Regions from separate parts of the Streptomyces sp. NPDC058145 genome, predicted to be linked through region 2. Evidence: predicted binding sites of a transcription regulator. Region 2 holds the regulator's gene; each other region holds the start of a gene.

Region 1 (6,907 bases), on a different contig from region 2:
GAGCTGCGGCACGATGGTGCCGCCCGCCTGGTGCACCGCCTCGACGACCTTCGCCCAGCCGGCCAGCTGCTCCTCGCCGTGGAACCGGGGCACGCGGCTGCTGCCGCCGGCCGACTCGTGGCCGACGTAGGTGCCCTCGGTGACGATCAGGCCGACGCCGGCGGCGGCGCGCCGGGCGTAGTAGGACACCACGTCCTCGCCGGGGACGCCGCCCGGGGAGAACATCCGGGTCATCGGCGCCATCACGATGCGGTTGGGGACGGTGAGGCCGCCCAGGGTGATCGGGCGGGAGAGGATCTGGGCCGCGCGGGAGGCGGGGGGCGGCGTGACGGTCACGTGGGGACTCCTCGGGGACGGTAGACCGATTGGTATGTGCGCACGCATTGTTGCAGCTCCTTAAGCAACCTCCCAGGGGCTGTCGCGCATTCCACTCGCGGCCCGCGAGCGCTGTGATCCCGGACACGCCCGAGGGCGGCACCCCCTGCCATGGACAGGGGGTGCCGCCCTCGGAAAGGACAGGCCGATCCGCGTGGGATCAGAAGTCCATGTCACCGCCCGGCATGCCGCCCGGAGCGGCCGCGGCGGCCTTCTCCGGCTTGTCGGCGATGACGGCCTCGGTGGTGAGGAACAGCGCGGCGATGGAGGCGGCGTTCTGCAGCGCGGAACGGGTCACCTTCGCCGGGTCGATGATGCCCTCGGCGACCAGGTCGACGTACTCGCCGGTCGCGGCGTTCAGGCCGTGACCCGGGGTCAGGTTGCGCACCTTCTCCACCACGACACCGCCCTCGAGGCCGGCGTTGATGGCGATCTGCTTCAGCGGGGCCTCGAGCGCGAGCTTCACGGCCTGGGCGCCGGTCGCCTCGTCACCCTGGAGCTCCAGCTTCTCGAAGACCTGGGAGGCCTGCAGCAGGGCCACGCCACCACCGGCGACGATGCCCTCCTCCACGGCGGCCTTCGCGTTGCGGACGGCGTCCTCGATGCGGTGCTTGCGCTCCTTGAGCTCCACCTCGGTGGCGGCACCGGCCTTGATGACCGCGACACCGCCGGCGAGCTTCGCCAGGCGCTCCTGCAGCTTCTCGCGGTCGTAGTCCGAGTCGCTGTTCTCGATCTCGGCGCGGATCTGGTTGACGCGGCCCTGCACCTGCTCCGAGGAGCCGGCACCGTCCACGATGGTGGTCTCGTCCTTGGTGACGACGACCTTGCGGGCGCGGCCCAGGAGGTCCAGGGTCGCGTTCTCCAGCTTGAGGCCGACCTCCTCGGAGATGACCTCGCCGCCCGTGAGGATGGCGATGTCGCCGAGCATGGCCTTGCGGCGGTCACCGAAGCCCGGGGCCTTGACGGCGACGGACTTGAAGGTGCCGCGGATCTTGTTGACCACCAGGGTCGACAGGGCCTCGCCCTCGACGTCCTCGGCGATGATCAGCAGCGGCTTGCCCGACTGCATGACCTTCTCCAGCAGCGGGAGCAGGTCCTTGACGGAGCCGATCTTGGAGTTGGCGATGAGGATGTACGGGTCCTCGAGCGACGCCTCCATGCGCTCCATGTCGGTCGCGAAGTAGGCGGAGATGTAGCCCTTGTCGAAGCGCATGCCCTCGGTGAGCTCGAGCTCGAGGCCGAAGGTGTTGCTCTCCTCGACGGTGATGACGCCTTCCTTGCCGACCTTGTCCATGGCCTCGGCGATCAGCTCGCCGATCTGGGTGTCGGCGGCGGAGATGGACGCGGTGGAGGCGATCTGCTCCTTGGTCTCGACGTCCTTCGCCTGCTCCAGCAGGGCGGTGGAGACGGCCTCGACGGCCTTCTCGATACCGCGCTTCAGGGCCATCGGGTTGGCACCGGCGGCGACGTTGCGCAGGCCTTCCTTGACCAGGGCCTGGGCGAGCACGGTCGCGGTGGTCGTACCGTCACCGGCGACGTCGTCCGTCTTCTTGGCGACTTCCTTGACCAGCTCGGCGCCGATCTTCTCGTACGGGTCCTCGAGCTCGATCTCCTTGGCGATGGAGACGCCATCGTTGGTGATCGTGGGGGCGCCCCACTTCTTCTCGAGGACGACGTTGCGGCCCTTGGGGCCGAGCGTCACCTTGACGGCGTCCGCGAGCTGGTTCATGCCGCGCTCGAGGCCGCGCCGCGCCTCCTCGTCGAACGCGATGATCTTGGCCATGTGAAGTGGTCCCTCCAGGACTGGGGGTGATTCCTTCGGACCGCGCCCGCGCCCGCGACGGACGGCTCGCCGGCCGCGTGGTTCCTTGCCCCACTTGGCCTGCGGGCCTCACCGACCCGGTCCTCACTGTCACTCTCACCTTCAGAGTGCTAACGCAATGATTAGCACTCGGCATGCCCGAGTGCAAGGCTGCGCCCGCGTAGCGGGCTCGTTGCGGGGTGGTGGCCGGGTGACGGGTGGGCAGCGCGCCGTCCAGCACCTGGCGAGCGCCTCCCGGGGTACGGGCGCCCCCGTCAGCCACCCGCGAACAGGGGGCCGGGCGCGGCGAAGGGCCCGCACCCTGTGCGAGGTGCGGGCCCTTCGTACAAAAAACGTTCAGGCGCTGAGGCGAACCATGTCGGCCTGCGGGCCCTTCTGGCCCTGCGAGATCTCGAACTCCACCCGCTGGCCCTCTTCCAGGGTGCGGTAGCCGTCCATCTGAATGGCGCTGTAGTGGACGAATACGTCCGCACCACCGTCGACCGCGATGAAGCCGTACCCCTTCTCCGCGTTGAACCACTTGACGGTGCCCTGAGCCATGCCTAACTCCCCTATTACTGGCCCTTGCACAGATCCGCACTTCGCGGACCCGGGTCAGACCTCACCCCCCATTGGCCGGGGGCGTGCGCCGGAACGCGTCGACCGCCGCTGAATGTATCTGCCCAACTGCCGTCTGCAACAGGTCAATCGGACGAGAAATATGGACGCGAACGGTCCGGAATGTAGCGTGAATTCGCCTGAATTCAGGGCAAGTCGGGCCCCATAAAATGCGCAAAAGCCGCGGAAAGTACCCGCACTTTGGCTATTTCTTGTCGGGTGCACCGCGGTGAATCCAAGGCTCCTGACCCACGGTCCGGGAGCGTGTTCCCCAACTCTACCGCGCTCAATCACACAGAATGGCCCCCTCCGTTTCTCTCGCGGGGGAGGCCATTCAATGAACAATCGGTAACCGACGTTACCGAAGGTAATGATCGGTCATTCTGTCAGCCGCCGGCGACGGCCGGAATGATGGAGACACCGGCGCCGTCCGGAGTCGCGGTCTCCAGGCCCTGCTCGAAACGGACATCGTCGTCGTTGACGTACACGTTGACGAAGCGGCGCAGCTTGCCCTGGTCGTCCAGCACCCGCGCGGCGATCCCGGTGTGGTTCTTCTCCAGGCTCTCGATGACCTCGGCGAGGTTCGCGCCGTCGGCGGCGACCTCGGCCTGCCCGCCGGTGTAGGTGCGCAGGATGGTGGGGATGCGAACGGTCACGCTCATGCGAGGCCAGCCTCTCGGAAGGAGCCCAGGTTCGGGCGGATGGTGGCGGTGAGGCCGGTGCCGGCCACCGCGTCGAGGGTCTTGAGGCCGTCGCCGGTGTTGAGGACGACCGTGGTCTTCGCCGGGTCCAGCACGCCCTCCTTGAGCAGCTTGCGGGTGACGCCGACGGTCACCCCGCCCGCCGTCTCCGCGAAGATGCCCTCGGTCCGGGCCAGCAGCTTGATCGCGTCCACGACCTCCTCGTCCGTCACGTCCTCCACCGCTCCGCCGGTGCGGCGCGCGATGTCCAGGACGTACGGCCCGTCGGCCGGGTTGCCGATGGCGAGGGACTTGGCGATGGTGTTCGGCTTCTGCGGCCGTACGACGTCGTGGCCCGCCTTGTACGCGGTCGACACCGGCGAGCAGCCCTCGGCCTGGGCGCCGAAGATCTTGTACGGCCTGTCCTCGACCAGGCCGAGCCTGATCAGCTCCTGCAGGCCCTTGTCGATCTTCGTGAGCTGGGAGCCGGAGGCGATCGGGACCACGATCTGGTCCGGCAGCCGCCAGCCGAGCTGCTCGCAGATCTCGTACGCCAGCGTCTTGGAGCCCTCGGCGTAGTACGGCCGCAGGTTGACGTTGACGAAGCCCCAGCCCTCGCCGGCCGGGTCGCCGATCAGCTCGGAGCAGAAACGGTTCACGTCGTCGTAGTTGCCCTCGATGCCGACGAGTTCGCCGCCGTAGACCGCGGCCATGACGACCTTGCCCTGCTCCAGGTCGTGCGGGATGAACACGCAGGAGCGGAGGCCGGCCCGGGCGGCGGCGGCGCCGACGGCACCGGCGAGGTTGCCGGTGGAGGAGCAGGACAGGGTGGTGAAGCCGAAGGCGCGCGCGGCCTCCAGGGCCTGGGCGACGACGCGGTCCTTGAAGGAGTGCGTCGGGTTGCCTGAGTCGTCCTTCACGTACAGCCCGCCGGTGACGCCCAGCTCGTGGGCCAGGTTGTCGGCCTTGACGAGCTTGGTCCAGCCGGGGTTGAGGTTCGGCTTCTCGGCCACGTCGGCGGGGACGGGCAGCAGGGGCGCGTAGCGCCAGATGTTCGCGGGGCCCGCCTCGATGCGCCGGCGCAGCTCTTCGGTGTCGTAGGCGGAGAAGTCGTAGGCGATCTCCAGCGGGCCGAAACACTCCTCGCACGCGAAGACCGGTCCGAGGGGTACCCGGTGGCCACACTCGCGACAGCTCAGGGCAGCGGCGGGGCCGAGATCGACGGCGGGATTACTGGTGCTTGCAACTGTCTGCACAGCCATGGAGGCGAGGCCCTTTCTCCTCATCTTCCTCACGACGCATCTCGCCGTGAGACGGATTTGGCACCTTCCCTGGCCGGGAGCCTCGCGCGAAACGAGTGCGGCTCAGGGGGGTTGCCGGGGCTTCATCGGGCCGTGTCCCTCTGCCCCTCTGGATGAGCGGTATGCAGTTGTGAACGCCGGGCGACCCCCGACATGCGATGGTCATCGGCGTTGTTCAAGACTGTAACCGAAGGCCGGGACAGTTGAGATAGTCGTCCGAACCGCGAGATGCATCACCCCCACGCACCAAATGTGATCACGACAGTGAGGAGCCGCAGACCGTGCTGGAAGAAGTCGAGCGCTGGCTGGCCACCCGCTCCTGGTCCGTGGCCGACCGCCCGCTGCACGGAGTCCTGGCCGCCAAGCAGCGCACCGGGCAGTCCGTCTCCGTCGTCCTGCCCGCGCTCAACGAGGAGGAGACGGTCGGCGAGATCGTCACCGTCATCCGTCACGACCTCATGCGGCAGGCTCCGCTGGTCGACGAGATCGTCGTCGTCGACTCCGGCTCCACCGACCGCACCGCGGAGGTCGCCGCCGCGGCCGGTGCCCGGGTGGTGCACCGCGACAGCGTCCTGCCGCGCATACCGGCGGTCCCCGGCAAGGGCGAGGTGCTGTGGCGCTCGCTGCTGGTGACGAGCGGGGACATCGTCTGCTTCATCGACGCCGACCTGAGGGAGTTCTCCTCCGACTTCGTCCTCGGCATCGTCGGCCCGCTGCTCACCGACCCGGACGTCGACCTGGTCAAGGCGATGTACGACCGCCCGCTCACCGTGCCCGACGGGCGCGCCTCCGGCACGACCGCCGCCGGACAGGGCGGCCGGGTCACCGAGTTGATGGCCCGCCCGCTGCTGAACATGCACTGGCCGCAGCTCGCCGGCTTCGTGCAGCCGCTGGGCGGGGAGTACGCGGCCCGCCGCTCGCTGCTGGAGCAGCTTCCGTTCCCGGTGGGCTACGGCGTGGAGCTGGGGATGCTGGTGGACGCGCTGCACCTGGTGGGCCTGGACGCGCTGGCCCAGGTGGACGTGGGGGTGCGCAGGCACCGGCACCAGGACGGGCAGGCGCTGGGCCGGATGGCGGCGGCGATCTACCGCACCGCCCAGCTCCGGCTGGCCCGCGGCCACCTCGTACGGCCCTCGCTCACCCAGTTCGAGCGGGGCGAGGACGGGTTCGAGCCGCGCACCTACTCGGTGGACACCGAGGAGCGGCCGCCGATGGTGGAGATCGCGGAGTACGCGCACCGCAAGGTGGCCTGAGCGGCCCGGTGAGCTGTGCGGTGAACGAGGAAGAACGGCCGTATACAGCCCTCTTCCGGGGCGGAGCGCACGTTTGAGCGTTTCCGGGCCGGGCTAGGTTGAGAATCATGGCTTCCACGCAGGGTGCTGAGGTGCTGGTCGCGTCCAACCGCGGCCCGGTTTCGTACGCGGTGCTCGAGGACGGCTCGCTGAGCGCCAAACGGGGCGGGGGCGGGCTGGTCTCGGGGTTGTCGGCCATCGGGCCGGACACCGACGCCGTGTGGGTCTGCGCCGCGCTCGGCGACGGCGACCGGGAGGCGGTACGGCGGGCGGGCGGCGGTCTGCTGCCGGCCGAGGACACCGGCGGGCAACGGGTGCGGATGCTCGACATCGACGCGACCGTGTTCGCCGACGCCTACAACGGCATCGCCAACTCGGTGCTCTGGTTCGTCCACCACATGCTGTACCAGACCCCGCTGGAGCCGATCCTCGACGCGGAGTTCCGTCGCCAGTGGGCCTCGTACCAGGCGTACAACCGGGCGTTCGCCGAGGCGCTGGCGCAGGAGGCGGCCGAGGGAGCCGCGGTGCTCATCCAGGACTACCACCTGGCCCTCGCCCCGCGGATGCTCCGGCAGCTCCGTCCCGACCTGCGCATCGGCCACTTCTCGCACACTCCGTGGGCCCCGCCGGACTACTTCCGGCTGCTGCCCGACGACATCGCCGCCGAGCTGCTGACCGGCATCCTCGGCGCGGACCGGGCGGCGTTCCTGACCAAGCGCTGGGCGGACGCGTTCACGGACTGCTGCCACGCGGTGCTCGGCCCCGGCATCCCGTCCGGGACCAGGATCGGGGTGCACGGGCTCGGCGCGGACGCGGACTTCCTGCGCGAGCGGGCGCACC
Region 2 (6,907 bases):
TGGGGGACATGCCTTCCGCACTCCCCGACGGCGAGCCCGTCCCCGACGACGGCGCGCTGCCCGCCTCCGCGCTCGCCGGGGCCGCCGGCCGCCCCCTCGGGTTCTACCTGCACGTCCCGTACTGCGCTACCCGCTGCGGCTACTGCGACTTCAACACGTACACCGCCACCGAGCTGCGCGGCAGCGGCGGTGTGCTCGCCTCCCGGGACAACTACGCGGACACCCTGACGGACGAGATCCGGCTGGCGCGGAAGGTCCTGGGCGACGACCCCCGCCAGGTCCGCACGGTCTTCGTGGGCGGCGGCACGCCCACCCTGCTGGCCGCCGACGACCTCGTACGGATGCTGGCGGCGATCCGTGACGAGTTCGGTCTGGCGCCGGACGCGGAGATCACGACCGAGGCGAACCCGGAGTCGGTCGACCCGGCGTACCTCACCACCCTCCGGGAGGGCGGCTTCAACCGGATCTCCTTCGGCATGCAGAGCGCGCGACAGCACGTGCTGCGGATCCTGGACCGCACGCACACCCCCGGCCGCCCCGAGGCCTGCGTCGCGGAGGCGCGGGCGGCGGGTTTCGAGCACGTCAACCTGGACCTGATCTACGGCACCCCGGGGGAGAGCGACGACGACTGGCGGGCCTCGCTGGACGCGGCGATCGGCGCGGGCCCCGACCACGTCAGCGCCTACGCCCTGATCGTCGAGGAGGGCACCCAGCTCGCCCGCCGCATCCGCCGCGGCGAGGTCCCGATGACGGACGACGACGTCCACGCGGACCGCTACCTGATCGCCGACGAGACGCTGTCCGCCGCGGGCTTCGACTGGTACGAGGTCTCCAACTGGGCCACCTCCGAGTCCGGGCGCTGCCTGCACAACGAGCTGTACTGGCGGGGCGCGGACTGGTGGGGCGCGGGACCCGGGGCCCACTCGCACGTGGGCGGGGTGCGCTGGTGGAACGTCAAGCACCCGGGCGCCTACGCGGCGGCGCTGGCCTCGGGCCGGTCCCCGGGCGCGGGCCGGGAACTGCTCTCGGACGAGGACCGGCGAGTGGAGCGGATCCTGCTGGAGCTGCGGCTGCGGGAGGGTGCCCCCCTGTCCCTGCTGAAGCGGGAGGGGCTGGCGGCTTCGCGCCGGGCGCTGGCGGACGGACTGCTCCAGAAGGAGCCGTACGAGGAGGGGCGGGCCGTGCTGACGCTGCGTGGGCGCCTGCTGGCGGACGCGGTGGTGCGCGACCTGGTGGACTGATCACTCCGGCGAGTGAATCACCCCGGAACTCCGGTTCGGTCCCTAACCTGATTCGTAGGCTGCCGCCGACAGGACGCGGCGGATGTGGAGGGCCACGGAGATGACAGCTGTGGACGAACGTGGAGTCGCGGAGTTCTTCGCGGGGTTCGAGCCACCCGAGGGGCTCAAGGTAGAGCTGCTTCGGGGGGAAATCGTGATGATGGCCAGCCCTGATCTGGTGCACAACCGGATCGTCACCAATCTCATGGACCAGATTCCGCGGCAGCGCTGGGAGCGGCTACAGACGCAGGACGTCGACATCGTCGACGAAGCCAGTGAACCTGTGCCCGACCTGGTGGTCCTGGAAGCGGGCGCCGGACCGGACTCCGGGCGTCTCCTTCCGTCCCGGACGATCACGCTGGTCGTCGAGGTCGTGTCGAAAACCAGCGTCGACCGGGACTATGGCGTCAAACGACTGATCTACGCCGCCGGTGAGGTGCCCGCCTACCTGATCGTCGACCCCATCATGGCCCAGTGTGTCCTGTACTCCGAGCCGGTCGGACGAGGCGAAGGGGCTGATTACCAGGTGCAGCGCACCACTCGGTTCGGGGCACCGCTGCCGTTGGAACTGCTGGATGTTGTGCTGGACACGACAGAGTTCGGCACCTACAAGGGCGTCAAACCCCACCGCTACCCGTGACGAAGTCGATCAGCTCCTCCACCCGCCCCAGCAACTCCGGCTCCAGGTCCTTGTAGGACCCCACCCGCGCCAGGATTGCCTGCCACACCGCCCCCGTGTTCTCCGGCCAGCCGAGCGCCCGGCACACGCCGGTCTTCCAGTCCTGGCCGTGCGGGACGCGGGGCCAGGACCGGATGCCCAGACCGGCCGGCTTCACCGCCTCCCAGATGTCGATGTACGGGTGGCCGACGACCAGCGCGTGTTCGCTCGTCACCGACTCGGCGATGCGCCACTCCTTCGTGCCCGGCACCAGGTGGTCCACCAGGACGCCCAGCCGGGCGTCCGGGCCCGGCGCGAACTCCGCCACGATCGACGGCAGATCGTCCACGCCCTCCAGGTACTCCACGACCACGCCCTCGATGCGCAGGTCGTCGCCCCACACCTTCTCGACCAGCTCGGCGTCGTGCCGGCCCTCGACGTAGATGCGGCCGGCGCGGGCCACGCGCGCGCGTGCGCCGGGAACGGCCACCGAACCGGACGCCGTACGGGTGGGCCGCGCCGGACCCGACGACGGCCGCACCAGGGTCACCACCCTGCCCTCCAGCAGGAAACCGCGCGGCTCCAGCGGGAACACCCGGTGCTTGCCGAAGCGGTCCTCCAGCGTCACCGTGCCCGCCTCGCAGCGGATCACCGCCCCGCAGAACCCGGTACCGGGCTCCTCCACCACCAGCCCCGGCTCCGCCGCGACCTCCGGCACGGGCTGGGACTTCTTCCACGGAGGGGTCAGATCGGAGGTGTACTGGCGCATTCGGATGACGATAGGAGAACCGGCGGGTCTGTGCTCATGACACGCCGAAACGCGTCGCCAGCTCGTCCCGTTGACGCCGTACGAACACCGCGTCCACCACCGCTCCGTGACCGGGCACGTACAGCGCGTCCTCGCCGCCGAGGGACAGAAGGCGGTCGAGCGCGTCCGGCCAGCGGGACGGGACCGCGTCCGGGCCCGCCTGCGGTTCGCCCGACTCCTCCACCAGGTCGCCGCAGAAGACGACCTCCGGGTCGCCCGGCACCAGCACCGCCAGATCGTAGGGCGTGTGGCCGGGACCCACGTTGGCCAGCAGCGCCTGCCGCCCGTCGCCGAGGTCCAGCGTCCACTCCCCGGAGACCAGGTGCCGGGGCGGCACCAGCGCGTCCACCGCCTCGTCGGCGTCCGGGACCGGCAGGCCGTTCCTGACCGCGTCCAGGCGCAGCTCCTCGCGCTCGTGCGCCAGCACCGCGTCCATGCCGACCGCCGCGTACACCTCGGCCCCGGCGAGGGCGGACGCCCCGAAGACGTGGTCGAAGTGGGGATGGGTGAGCGCGAGATGGGTCACACGGCGTCCCGCGAGCCGCTGCGCCCGCTCCCGCAGCCGCGCGCCCTCGGCGAGGCTCGACCCGGCGTCCACCATCAGCGCCGTACCCGCCCCGAGCACCAGGCCCGCCGTGCAGTCCCAGCCGGGCAGCCGGCACCGCCCGACCCCGTCGGCCAACCGCTCCCACCCCAGCTCTTCCCAAGTCACGGTCATAACGCGACGCTAACGGTAGGACGGGTTATGGCGGGACCGACCTTGCCCAGTGAGTACCCCACGGCCGTACACTGGCCGGGGAACGCTGGCACTCGGACACGCAGAGTGCCAGGCGGACGACCCGAACGGCCGAGCGGAAGACATGCTGGAGGTGCGCGCGGATGCTGAGTGAACGCAGACTTCAGGTGCTGCGCGCCATCGTCCAGGACTATGTGGGCACCGAGGAGCCGGTCGGCTCCAAGGCACTCACCGAGCGGCACAGCCTCGGCGTGTCCCCGGCGACCGTGCGCAACGACATGGCCGCCCTGGAGGACGAGGGATACATCGCCCAGCCGCACACCAGCGCCGGGCGCATCCCCACCGACAAGGGCTACCGGCTGTTCGTGGACAAGCTCGCGGGCGTCAAGCCGATGACCGGGCCCGAACGGCGGGCGATCCAGAACTTCCTCGAGGGCGCCGTCGACCTCGACGACGTCGTCGCGCGCACGGTGCGGCTGCTCGCGCAGCTGACCCGGCAGGTCGCCGTCGTGCAGTACCCGTCCCTGACCCGGTCCACCGTGCGGCACGTGGAGCTGCTCGCGCTCGCCCCCGCGCGCGTGATGCTCGTGCTGATCACGGACACCGGCCGGGTCGAGCAGCGGATGGTGGACTGCCCGGCGCCGTTCGGGGAGACGGCCCTCGCCGACCTCAGGGCGAGGCTCAACAGCCGGGTCGCGGGCCGCCGGTTCTCCGACGTGCCGCGCCTGGTCGAGGACCTGCCGGAGGCGTTCGAGCACGAGGATCGCGGTACGGTCTCCACAGTGCTCTCCACTCTGCTGGAGACACTGGTCGAGGAGAACGAGGAGCGGCTGATGATCGGCGGCACCGCCAATCTCACCCGCTTCGGACATGACTTTCCCCTCGTGATCCGGCCCGTCCTGGAGGCCCTCGAGGAGCAGGTCGTGCTCCTCAAGCTCCTCGGCGAGGCGAAGGATCCGGGCGTGATGGTGCGCATCGGGCACGAGAACGCACACGAGGGACTCAACTCCACGTCCGTCGTGTCGGTCGGCTACGGTTCGGGCGGCGAGGCGGTTGCCAAGCTCGGCGTGGTCGGACCGACCCGCATGGACTACCCGGGAACGATGGGAGCGGTACGCGCAGTGGCACGGTACGTCGGACAGATCCTGGCGGAGTCGTAAGTGGCCACGGACTACTACGCCGTTCTCGGCGTGCGCCGCGACGCGTCGCAGGATGAGATCAAGAAGGCGTTCCGTCGGCTCGCGCGCGAGCTGCACCCGGACGTCAACCCCGATCCGAAGACCCAGGAGCGGTTCAAGGAGATCAACGCCGCTTACGAGGTGCTGTCGGACCCGCAGAAGAAGCAGGTCTACGACCTCGGCGGCGACCCGCTCTCCCAGTCGGGCGGCGCGGGCGCGGGCGGCTTCGGGGCCGGTGGCTTCGGCAACTTCTCCGACATCATGGACGCGTTCTTCGGTACGGCGTCGCAGCGCGGGCCGCGCTCGCGCACCCGGCGCGGCCAGGACGCGATGATCCGGATCGACATCGAGCTGGACGAGGCGGCCTTCGGCACGACCAAGGACATCCAGGTCGACACCGCGGTCGTCTGCAACACCTGCAACGGCGAGGGCGCGGCTCCGGGCACGACCGCCCAGACATGTGACATGTGCCGCGGCCGCGGCGAGGTGTCGCAGGTCACCCGGTCCTTCCTGGGCCAGGTCATGACCTCCCGCCCCTGCCCCCAGTGCCAGGGCTTCGGCACGGTCGTGCCGACCCCGTGCCCGGAGTGCGCGGGCGACGGCCGGGTGCGCTCCCGCCGCACCCTCACCGTGAAGATCCCGGCCGGTGTCGACAACGGCACCCGGATCCAGCTCGCCGGCGAGGGCGAGGTCGGCCCCGGCGGCGGTCCGGCCGGTGACCTCTACGTCGAGATCCACGAGCTGCCGCACTCGACCTTCCAGCGGCGCGGCGACGACCTGCACTGCACGGTCACCATCCCGATGACCGCGGCGTCCCTCGGCACCAAGGTCCCGCTGGAGACGCTGGACGGCCTGGAGGAGGTCGACATCCGGCCTGGCACCCAGTCCGGCCAGTCGATCCCGCTGCACAACCGGGGCGTCACGCATCTGCGCGGCGGCGGCCGGGGCGACCTGATCGTCCACGTCGAGGTCACCACCCCCACCAAGCTGGATCCCGAGCAGGAGCGGTTGCTGCGCGAGCTGGCGAAGCTGCGGGGCGAGGAGCGGCCGCTGGGGCAGTTTCAGCCGGGGCAGCAGGGTTTGTTCTCACGGCTGAAGGACGCGTTCAACGGGCGCTGAGGTGGCCCGGGGCAACGGACGCTGAGGGCAAGGGGCTCCGCCCCTTGTACCCCGCCAGGGGGCACCCGCCCCCTGGCCACGGCCTCTGCCCACCCCCCACCCGACTCGGTGGGCCGGAGAGGCGCACGCGCCCTGGAGAATCCCGGCTCGGCGGGCCGGAAAGTGGCATGTGCCATGGGGAAGACCCGATTCGGCGCTCTCCTCAGGACGTGACAACATGCGGGCATGTCCTCCGCGCTGACCGATCTCTTCCCCAGGCCGATCGTGCAGGCTCCCATGGCGGGCGGCGTCTCCGTGCCGCGGCTCGCCGCGGCCGTGTCCGAGGCGGGCGGGCTCGGGTTCCTCGCCGCCGGGTACAAGACCGCCGACGGCATGTACCAGGAGATCAAGCAGCTGCGGGGACTCACGAGCCGGCCCTTCGGCGTGAACCTCTTCATGCCGCAGCCCGAGTATCCCGGTGCGAGCGCCGGCTCCACCGGAGCGGCCGGCGCCGCGCCCTTCGACGCGGGCGCCGTAGAGATCTACACCCACCAGCTCGCCGGTGAGGCCGCCTGGTACGACACCGAGCTGGGCGACCCGGACAGCGGCCGGGACGACGGCTACGACGTCAAGCTCGCCGTGCTCCTCGACAACCCGGTGCCGGTGGTCTCCTTCCACTTCGGTGTCCCGACCCGTGAGGTCATCGACTCCCTGCACCGCGCCGGGACGTTCACCCTGGTCGCCGCCACCACCCCGGAGGAGGCGCGCGCGGTCGAGCGGGCCGGGGCGGACGCGGTGATCGCGCAGGGCGTCGAGGCCGGCGGCCACCAGGGCGCCCACCGGGACGTCCCCGAGAACGACGGCTCCGGCATAGGACTGCTGTCGCTGCTCGCTCAGATCCGCGAGGCGGTGCGCATCCCGGTCGTCGCCGCCGGCGGCATCATGCGCGGCGGCCAGATCGCCGCCGTACTCGCGGCGGGCGCGAGCGCCGCCCAGCTGGGCACGGCGTTCCTCGCCACCCCGGAGTCCGGCGCCCACGCCCTGCACAAGCAGGCGCTGACCAACCCCCTGTTCGCGCGCACCGAACTGACCCGCGCCTTCTCCGGGCGCCCGGCGCGCGGCCTGGTCAACCGCTTCCTACGCGAGCAC
Region 3 (6,907 bases), on a different contig from region 2:
GGGTCCGGCCGAAGCGCTCGAACTCGTCGACGCCCTGGCCGCCGAACCCGCCCTGCGCGACTACCACTTGCTCCCCAGCGTCCGTGCCGACCTGCTGTCCCGCCTCGGCCGCACGGCGGAGGCCCGCACGGAGTTCGAACGCGCGGCCTCCCTCACCCGCAACGAACGCGAACGCGCCCTGCTGCTGCGCCGGGCCGCCGAGGCCGGCTGAGGGCCCGGACGGTGCGCTCAGCGCGCCGGGTGGCCGACCAGCATCGTCGGGGCCCCCGCCACCCGGGTGAGGAAGACCGTGGCGGAGCGGGGGCCGTGGGGCTTGACCTTTCGGCGCAGTTCCTCGGGTTCGACCGCCGAGCCCCGCTTCTTCACGGTCAGGGTGCCGACCTCGCGCTCGCGCAGCAGGGCCTTCAGCTTCTTGACATTGAAGGGGAGTTGGTCGGTGATCTCGTAGGCGGTGGCGTGCGGCGTCGGGTGCAGGGCGTCGGCGGTGATGTACGCGATGGTCGGGTCGACGAGGCCGCCGCCGACCTCCTCGGCCACCTCGGCGACCAGGTGGGCGCGGATCACGGCGCCGTCGGGCTCGTACAAGTACCGTCCCACCGGGCGCACCTCGGGGTCGGGCAGGCCCCGGCCGGGCAGCGTGCGCGGGCCCGGCAGCAGGGTGGCCCGTACGGTGCCCGGCGCCCCGGTGCCGAACCACAGCACCGCCTCCTTCACGTCCCCGCCGTCCGAGATCCACTCGGCCTCCGCCTCGGCCGGGATCGCCTCGTGCGGGATGCCGGGCGCGATCTTCAGGGCGGCCCGGGGTGCCTTCAGGGCCGCTCCGACGGCCCACGACAGCGGGGGCGAGTAGGCCTCGGGGTCGAAGATGCGGCCCCGGCCGCCGCGCCGGGCGGGGTCCACGAACACGGCGTCGTAGCCGTCCGTGTCCACCTCGGTCACATCGGCCTCCCGCACCTCGATCAGCCCGGTCAGTCCCAGGGCCTCGGCGTTGGCCCGGGCCACGGCAGCCGTCAGCGGATCGTGGTCCACCGCCAGCACCCGGATCCCGGCCCGCGCCAGCGCGATCGCGTCGCCGCCGATCCCGCAGCACAGATCGGCGACCGAGGTCACCCCCAGCCCCTTCATCCGCTCCGCGCGGTAAGCGGCCACGCTCGCGCGGGTCGACTGCTCGACCCCGTTCGGGGTGAAGAACATCCGTGCCGCGTCCTCGGCCCCGAACTTCGCCGCCGCACGCTGCCGCAGCCGTGCCTGCCCGAGCGCCGCCGACACCAGCTCGGCGGGGTGTTCTCGGCGCAGCCGGGTGGCGACGGCCAGCTCGTTCGCGGGGTCGGTGTCGCGCACCTCGTCGAGCAGGGCGCGGCCTTCGGGGGTGAGGAGGAGGGCGAGGTCGTTCACCGGGTCATTGTGGGCCAGTCGGTGGATGGTGCGCCTCCGGCGGCGGTGTCGGGCCGGGTTCGGCGCCGGGGCCTGCGAGGATCCGACGCCATGCGAGAAGTAGTACAAAATGACAAAAAGCGGGCACATGGCAGGCGTTCGAGTCCTCCGGGGGTCGCCCTCCGCTGCGGGGTGGCCGCACTCGTCTCGGCCGCCTTCGTCTCCGGCTGCGGCTCCCCGGCCCCGGGCTCCGGCGCCCCCTCCGGTCCCGGCCACAACTCCGGCCGGGGCGGCCCCGCCCAGGCGCTGAGCCCCGAGGCCCGCCGCGCCGCCGAACAGGCCCGGCTGGCCGCCGCCGCCCAGCGCTGGAAGCTGGCCCGGGTGCCGCTCACGCCCCCGGCGCCGCCGGCCGTCAAACCGAAGATCACCCCGCGCGACGGCTTCGAGGTGGACGGCCAGGAGGAGGAGAACCTGCCCCCGGTCTTCACCACCGTCCCCACCGGCCAGAAGGTCGTCTTCCTCACCATCGACGACGGCGCCGAGAAGGATCCGGCGTTCCTGCGCATGATGAGCGACCTGAAGATCCCCTACTCGGCCTTCCTCAGCAACTACCTCGTGAAGGACGACTACGGCTACTTCCGCCGGATGCAGTCCGAGGGCCACACCCTCAACAACCACACCCTCACCCACCCGTATCTGCCCGGCCTCTCCTACGAGCAGCAGCGGGACGAGATCTGCGGCATGCAGGACGTCATGAAGAAGCAGTTCGGCAAGGCGCCCACCGTCTTCCGGCCGCCCTACGGCAACTACAACGGCGACACCCTGCGCGCCGCCAAGTCCTGCGGGATCGAGTACGCCCCGATCTGGGACGAGGAGGTCTTCGTCGACCACTGGGAGTACCGCGACTGGGACCGCAGCCTGCACCCCGGCGACATCGTGCTCACCCACTTCCGCGGCCGCGACGACTGGGACGGCACGATGGTCGACGACATGCGCAGGTTCCTCGACAAGGTCACGCGCGAGGGATACGCCGTGGCGCGCCTGGAGGACTACCTGTGAGGCGCCGGGGGCAACCGGCGGGCGGGCCGGTACGCGCGCGGACCGCTGCGGCGGCCGTGCTCGCCGCGGCCCTCCTGCTCGCCGGCTGCGCCCAGTCCGTCGACCCCATCGAGCGCCTGGGCAAGCGGGCGGCCCAGGGAGCCCGGCCGCCGACCCCGGCCGCCGGCGCGGTGTACCGCCGCTGGGGCCTGACCGCCCCGCTCGCCGCTCCGCCGAGCCACCCGGCCCGGCCTCTCGGCACCCGCCGGCCGGACGCCTCGCCGCCCCCGGTCGTGGACCACGTCGACACCACCGACCGGGTGGTCTTCCTCACCTACGACGACGGCGCCGAGCGGGACCCGCGGTTCGCCGACATGGTCCGTGAACTCCGGCTGCCGGTCAGCCTCTTCCTCACCGGCGGCGTCGTGGGCCCCGGCTACGGCCACTTCGCCCGGCTGCGCGCGGTCGGCGCCGCGATCGAGAACCACACCCTCGACCACCTGGCGCTGCCCGGACTGCCGTACGCCGGCCAGCGCGCCGAGATCTGCGGCCAGCGGGACGAACTCGGCTTCCGCTTCGGTGTCCGCCCCCGCCTCCTCCGGCCGCCCCGCGGCGCCTACGACGCCACCACCCTGCGCGCCGCCGCCGACTGCGGCGTCTCGGCCGTCGTTCTGTGGCGCGCCGCCCTCGGCTCCGACGGCATCGTCCACCGGAGGGGCGCACGGCACCTGACCCCGGGCGACATCGTCCTCGTGGGCCCCGGCGAGGACGCCGGCCCCACTCTGACGGAACGCACCACCCGTCTGCTGCGCCACGCCCAGAGCCAGGGCCTGACGGTGGCCCGCCTCGAGGACTACCTGGCCTGACCGCGCCCACCCGTGGGGCTCTCCACCGACCCCGGACGGCCGACGCGCCGCACCGCCATTGGCACTCCGCTTGACCGAGTGCTAATCGCGGTCATAGTCTCGGCTCTGGCACTCGGCAGATGAGAGTGCCAACTACGCGACGGGCAGGTCCGGCACCCGCGACGACGGATCCACCTGGTCGCCACCTCAGACAGTTAACCCCGTGAGATCTCCGAAGGGGGAGGTCGGATCGTGACGACCACCAGCTCCAAGGTTGCCATCAAGCCGCTCGAGGACCGCATCGTGGTCCAGCCGCTCGACGCCGAGCAGACCACCGCCTCTGGCCTGGTCATCCCGGACACCGCGAAGGAGAAGCCCCAGGAGGGCGTCGTCCTCGCCGTGGGCCCGGGCCGCTTCGAGAACGGCGAGCGCCTGCCGCTCGACGTCAAGGTCGGCGACGTCGTCCTGTACAGCAAGTACGGCGGCACCGAGGTGAAGTACAACGGCGAGGAGTACCTCGTCCTCTCGGCTCGCGACGTCCTCGCGATCATCGAGAAGTAAGACACCTCGAGCAGTTTTGATGCTTGACGCTGCGCCCCTGGCCCCCGCGACCACATAAGAAGCCGGGCGCCCGGGGCGCAGTGCCTTTTTCACCCACAGATTCCCGAGAGGGCTCCCGCTGTCATGGCGAAGATCCTGAAGTTCGACGAGGACGCCCGTCGCGCCCTCGAGCGCGGCGTCAACAAGCTGGCCGACACGGTGAAGGTGACGATCGGCCCCAAGGGCCGCAACGTCGTCATCGACAAGAAGTTCGGCGCTCCCACCATCACCAACGACGGTGTCACGATCGCCCGTGAGGTCGAGATCGATGACCCGTACGAGAACCTCGGCGCCCAGCTGGTGAAGGAGGTGGCGACCAAGACCAACGACATCGCTGGTGACGGCACCACCACCGCCACCGTGCTGGCCCAGGCGCTGGTGCGCGAGGGTCTGCGCAACGTCGCCGCCGGTGCCTCCCCGGCGCTGCTCAAGAAGGGCATCGACGCCGCGGTCAAGGCCGTCTGCGACGACCTGCTCGCCTCGGCCCGCCCGATCGACGAGAAGTCCGACATCGCCGCCGTCGCCGCGCTGTCCGCCCAGGACCAGCAGGTCGGCGAGCTGATCGCCGAGGCCATGGACAAGGTCGGCAAGGACGGTGTCATCACCGTCGAGGAGTCCAACACCTTCGGTCTGGAGCTGGACTTCACCGAGGGCATGGCCTTCGACAAGGGCTACCTGTCGCCGTACTTCGTCACCGACCAGGAGCGTATGGAGGCCGTCCTCGACGACCCGTACATCCTGATCAACCAGGGCAAGATCAGCTCCATCCAGGACCTGCTGCCGCTGCTGGAGAAGGTCATCCAGTCGGGTGCCTCCAAGCCGCTGCTGATCATCGCCGAGGACGTCGACGGCGAGGCCCTGTCGACCCTGGTCGTCAACAAGATCCGCGGCACCTTCAACGCCGTCGCGGTGAAGGCCCCGGGCTTCGGCGACCGCCGCAAGGCCATGCTCCAGGACCTCGCGACCCTCACCGGCGGCACCGTCATCTCCGAGGAGGTCGGCCTCAAGATCGACCAGGTCGGTCTTGACGTGCTCGGCTCCGCCCGCCGCGTGACCGTCACCAAGGACGACACCACGGTCGTCGACGGCGGCGGCAACTCCGCGGACGTCGCGGGCCGCGTCGCGCAGATCAAGGCCGAGATCGAGAACACCGACTCCGACTGGGACCGCGAGAAGCTCCAGGAGCGCCTCGCGAAGCTGGCCGGCGGCGTGTGCGTGATCAAGGTCGGCGCCGCCACCGAGGTGGAGCTGAAGGAGAAGAAGCACCGTCTGGAGGACGCCATCTCCGCGACCCGCGCCGCGGTCGAGGAGGGCATCGTCTCCGGTGGTGGCTCCGCGCTGGTCCACGCCGTCAAGGTCCTCGAGGGCAACCTCGACAAGACCGGCGACGAGGCCACCGGTGTCGCGGTCGTCCGCCGCGCCGCCGTCGAGCCGCTGCGCTGGATCGCGGAGAACGCCGGCCTCGAGGGTTACGTCATCACCTCCAAGGTCGCCGAGCTCGACAAGGGCCAGGGCTTCAACGCCGCCACCGGCGAGTACGGCGACCTGGTCAAGGCCGGCGTCATCGACCCGGTCAAGGTCACCCGCTCCGCCCTGGAGAACGCCGCCTCCATCGCCTCCCTCCTGCTCACGACCGAGACCCTGGTCGTCGAGAAGAAGGAAGACGAGGAGCCGGCCGCGGGCCACGGCCACGGCCACGCCCACTGAGGCACCTCAGCGACGAGGCCCGGCACCCTTCGGGGTGCCGGGCCTCCCGCGTTTTCCGCCCCTCGTCCTCCGTCCCCCCGGAACCGGCCGCCGGTCAGCTCGACAAGCTGTCGAACATCCCCGGCTCGTACGAACCCCCTGGGTGGTGCACGATCACGTTCATCCGGGTGGCCGCGTTGATCAGGGAGACCACGCAGACCAGCGCACCGACCTGGTCGTCGTCGAAGTGCTTGCGCACCTCGGCCCAGGTCTCGTCGGTCACGCCCCGATCGCCGAGCCGGGTGCCCTCCTCGGCGAGCGCCAGGGCGGCCCGCTCGGCCTCGGTGAACACGGTGGAGTGGCGCCAGGCGGCGACCAGGTTGAGCCGGAGCGCGGACTCACCGGCGGCCGCGGCCTCCTTGGTGTGGATGTCGACGCAGAAGCCGCAGCCGTTGAGCTGACCGACCCTCAGCTCCACCAGCTCCCGCAGGGCCTTCGGCAGCGTCGACTCGTCCAGGGCCAGCGAGGTGCTGTAGAACCGCTTGGCGACCTTCGCGGCGGTCGGGCTGTCGAACAGGTTGAAACGGGGTTCCATGACCTTGTCCTCACTCGTGCGGTACCGCCGCGTGAATCGTTCGCGGCGTCCTGACGACCACGAGACGCCGCCCGCCCGCACCGTGTGACAGCCCTGATGTGTGACGCGGCCCACCCGCCGCCGTGTCACACTTCGGCCCGGTACGGCGTCTTGTGCGTGACACGGACGAGAGCCAACAGGGGAGCCGGCCATGACCGAGCACAGCGCGCACACGGACGACACCACCGAGCCGTCCGCCGACCCGGACCCCGCCACGGAGACCTTCGTCGCCCACCGCAACCTGCTGTTCACCGTCGCCTACGAGATGCTCGGCTCGGCCGCCGACGCCGAGGACGTCCTCCAGGAGACCTGGCTGCGCTGGGCCGGCGTCGACCTCGGCGCGGTGCGGGACCGGCGTGCCTACCTGGTCCGCATCACCACCCGCCAGGCGCTGAGCCGCCTGCGCACGCTGCGCCGCCGCAAGGAGTCCTACGTCGGCCCCTGGCTCCCCGAGCCACTGCTGACCGCGCCCGACGTGGCCGAGGACGTCGAGCTGGCCGACAACGTGTCCATGGCGATGCTGCTGGTACTGGAGACTCTGGCACCGACCGAGCGCGCGGTGTTCGTCCTGCGCGAGGTGTTCGGCCTGGGGTACGACGAGATCGCGGAGGCCGTCGACAAGAACCCGGCCGCGGTCCGCCAGATCGCCCACCGGGCACGCGCCCACGTGGCGGCCCGCCGTCCCCGCGAGGCCGTCTCCCCGGCCCAGACCCGCGACGCGCTCGCGGCG

Evidence for each region. Region 2 encodes HrcA, which represses chaperone genes, less so after heat shock. Its sites were predicted from a motif close to TTNGCACTCNGNNNNNCNGAGTGCNAA; they were not measured.
Region 1: the regulator HrcA is predicted to act here: its motif matches at 2,320-2,346, upstream of groL (chaperonin GroEL).
Region 3: the regulator HrcA is predicted to act here: its motif matches at 3,337-3,363, upstream of groES (co-chaperone GroES).

Annotation. Positions count from the first base shown of each region.
Region 1 covers NZ_JBHVUH010000005.1:142,650-149,556, reverse strand. The annotation lists gene ACFVVO_RS13155 (NADH:flavin oxidoreductase) at 1-336, opposite strand, end outside; gene groL (chaperonin GroEL) at 536-2,158, opposite strand; gene ACFVVO_RS13145 (cold-shock protein) at 2,534-2,737, opposite strand; gene ACFVVO_RS13140 (MoaD/ThiS family protein) at 3,181-3,456, opposite strand; gene thrC (threonine synthase) at 3,453-4,736, opposite strand; SAM riboswitch class I at 4,754-4,895, opposite strand; gene ACFVVO_RS13130 (glucosyl-3-phosphoglycerate synthase) at 5,057-6,028, shown strand; gene ACFVVO_RS13125 (trehalose-6-phosphate synthase) at 6,136-6,907, shown strand, end outside.
Region 2 covers NZ_JBHVUH010000013.1:72,400-79,306, forward strand. The annotation lists gene hemW (radical SAM family heme chaperone HemW) at 9-1,241, shown strand; gene ACFVVO_RS27845 (Uma2 family endonuclease) at 1,342-1,920, shown strand; gene ACFVVO_RS27850 (DUF3097 domain-containing protein) at 1,898-2,707, opposite strand; gene ACFVVO_RS27855 (MBL fold metallo-hydrolase) at 2,742-3,464, opposite strand; gene hrcA (heat-inducible transcriptional repressor HrcA) at 3,626-4,642, shown strand; gene dnaJ (molecular chaperone DnaJ) at 4,643-5,779, shown strand; gene ACFVVO_RS27870 (nitronate monooxygenase) at 6,005-6,907, shown strand, end outside.
Region 3 covers NZ_JBHVUH010000001.1:274,946-281,852, forward strand. The annotation lists gene ACFVVO_RS01395 (RNA polymerase sigma factor) at 1-211, shown strand, start outside; gene ACFVVO_RS01400 (methyltransferase domain-containing protein) at 229-1,395, opposite strand; gene ACFVVO_RS01405 (polysaccharide deacetylase family protein) at 1,486-2,433, shown strand; gene ACFVVO_RS01410 (polysaccharide deacetylase family protein) at 2,430-3,278, shown strand; gene groES (co-chaperone GroES) at 3,510-3,818, shown strand; gene groL (chaperonin GroEL) at 3,942-5,564, shown strand; gene ACFVVO_RS01425 (carboxymuconolactone decarboxylase family protein) at 5,659-6,138, opposite strand; gene ACFVVO_RS01430 (RNA polymerase sigma-70 factor) at 6,329-6,907, shown strand, end outside.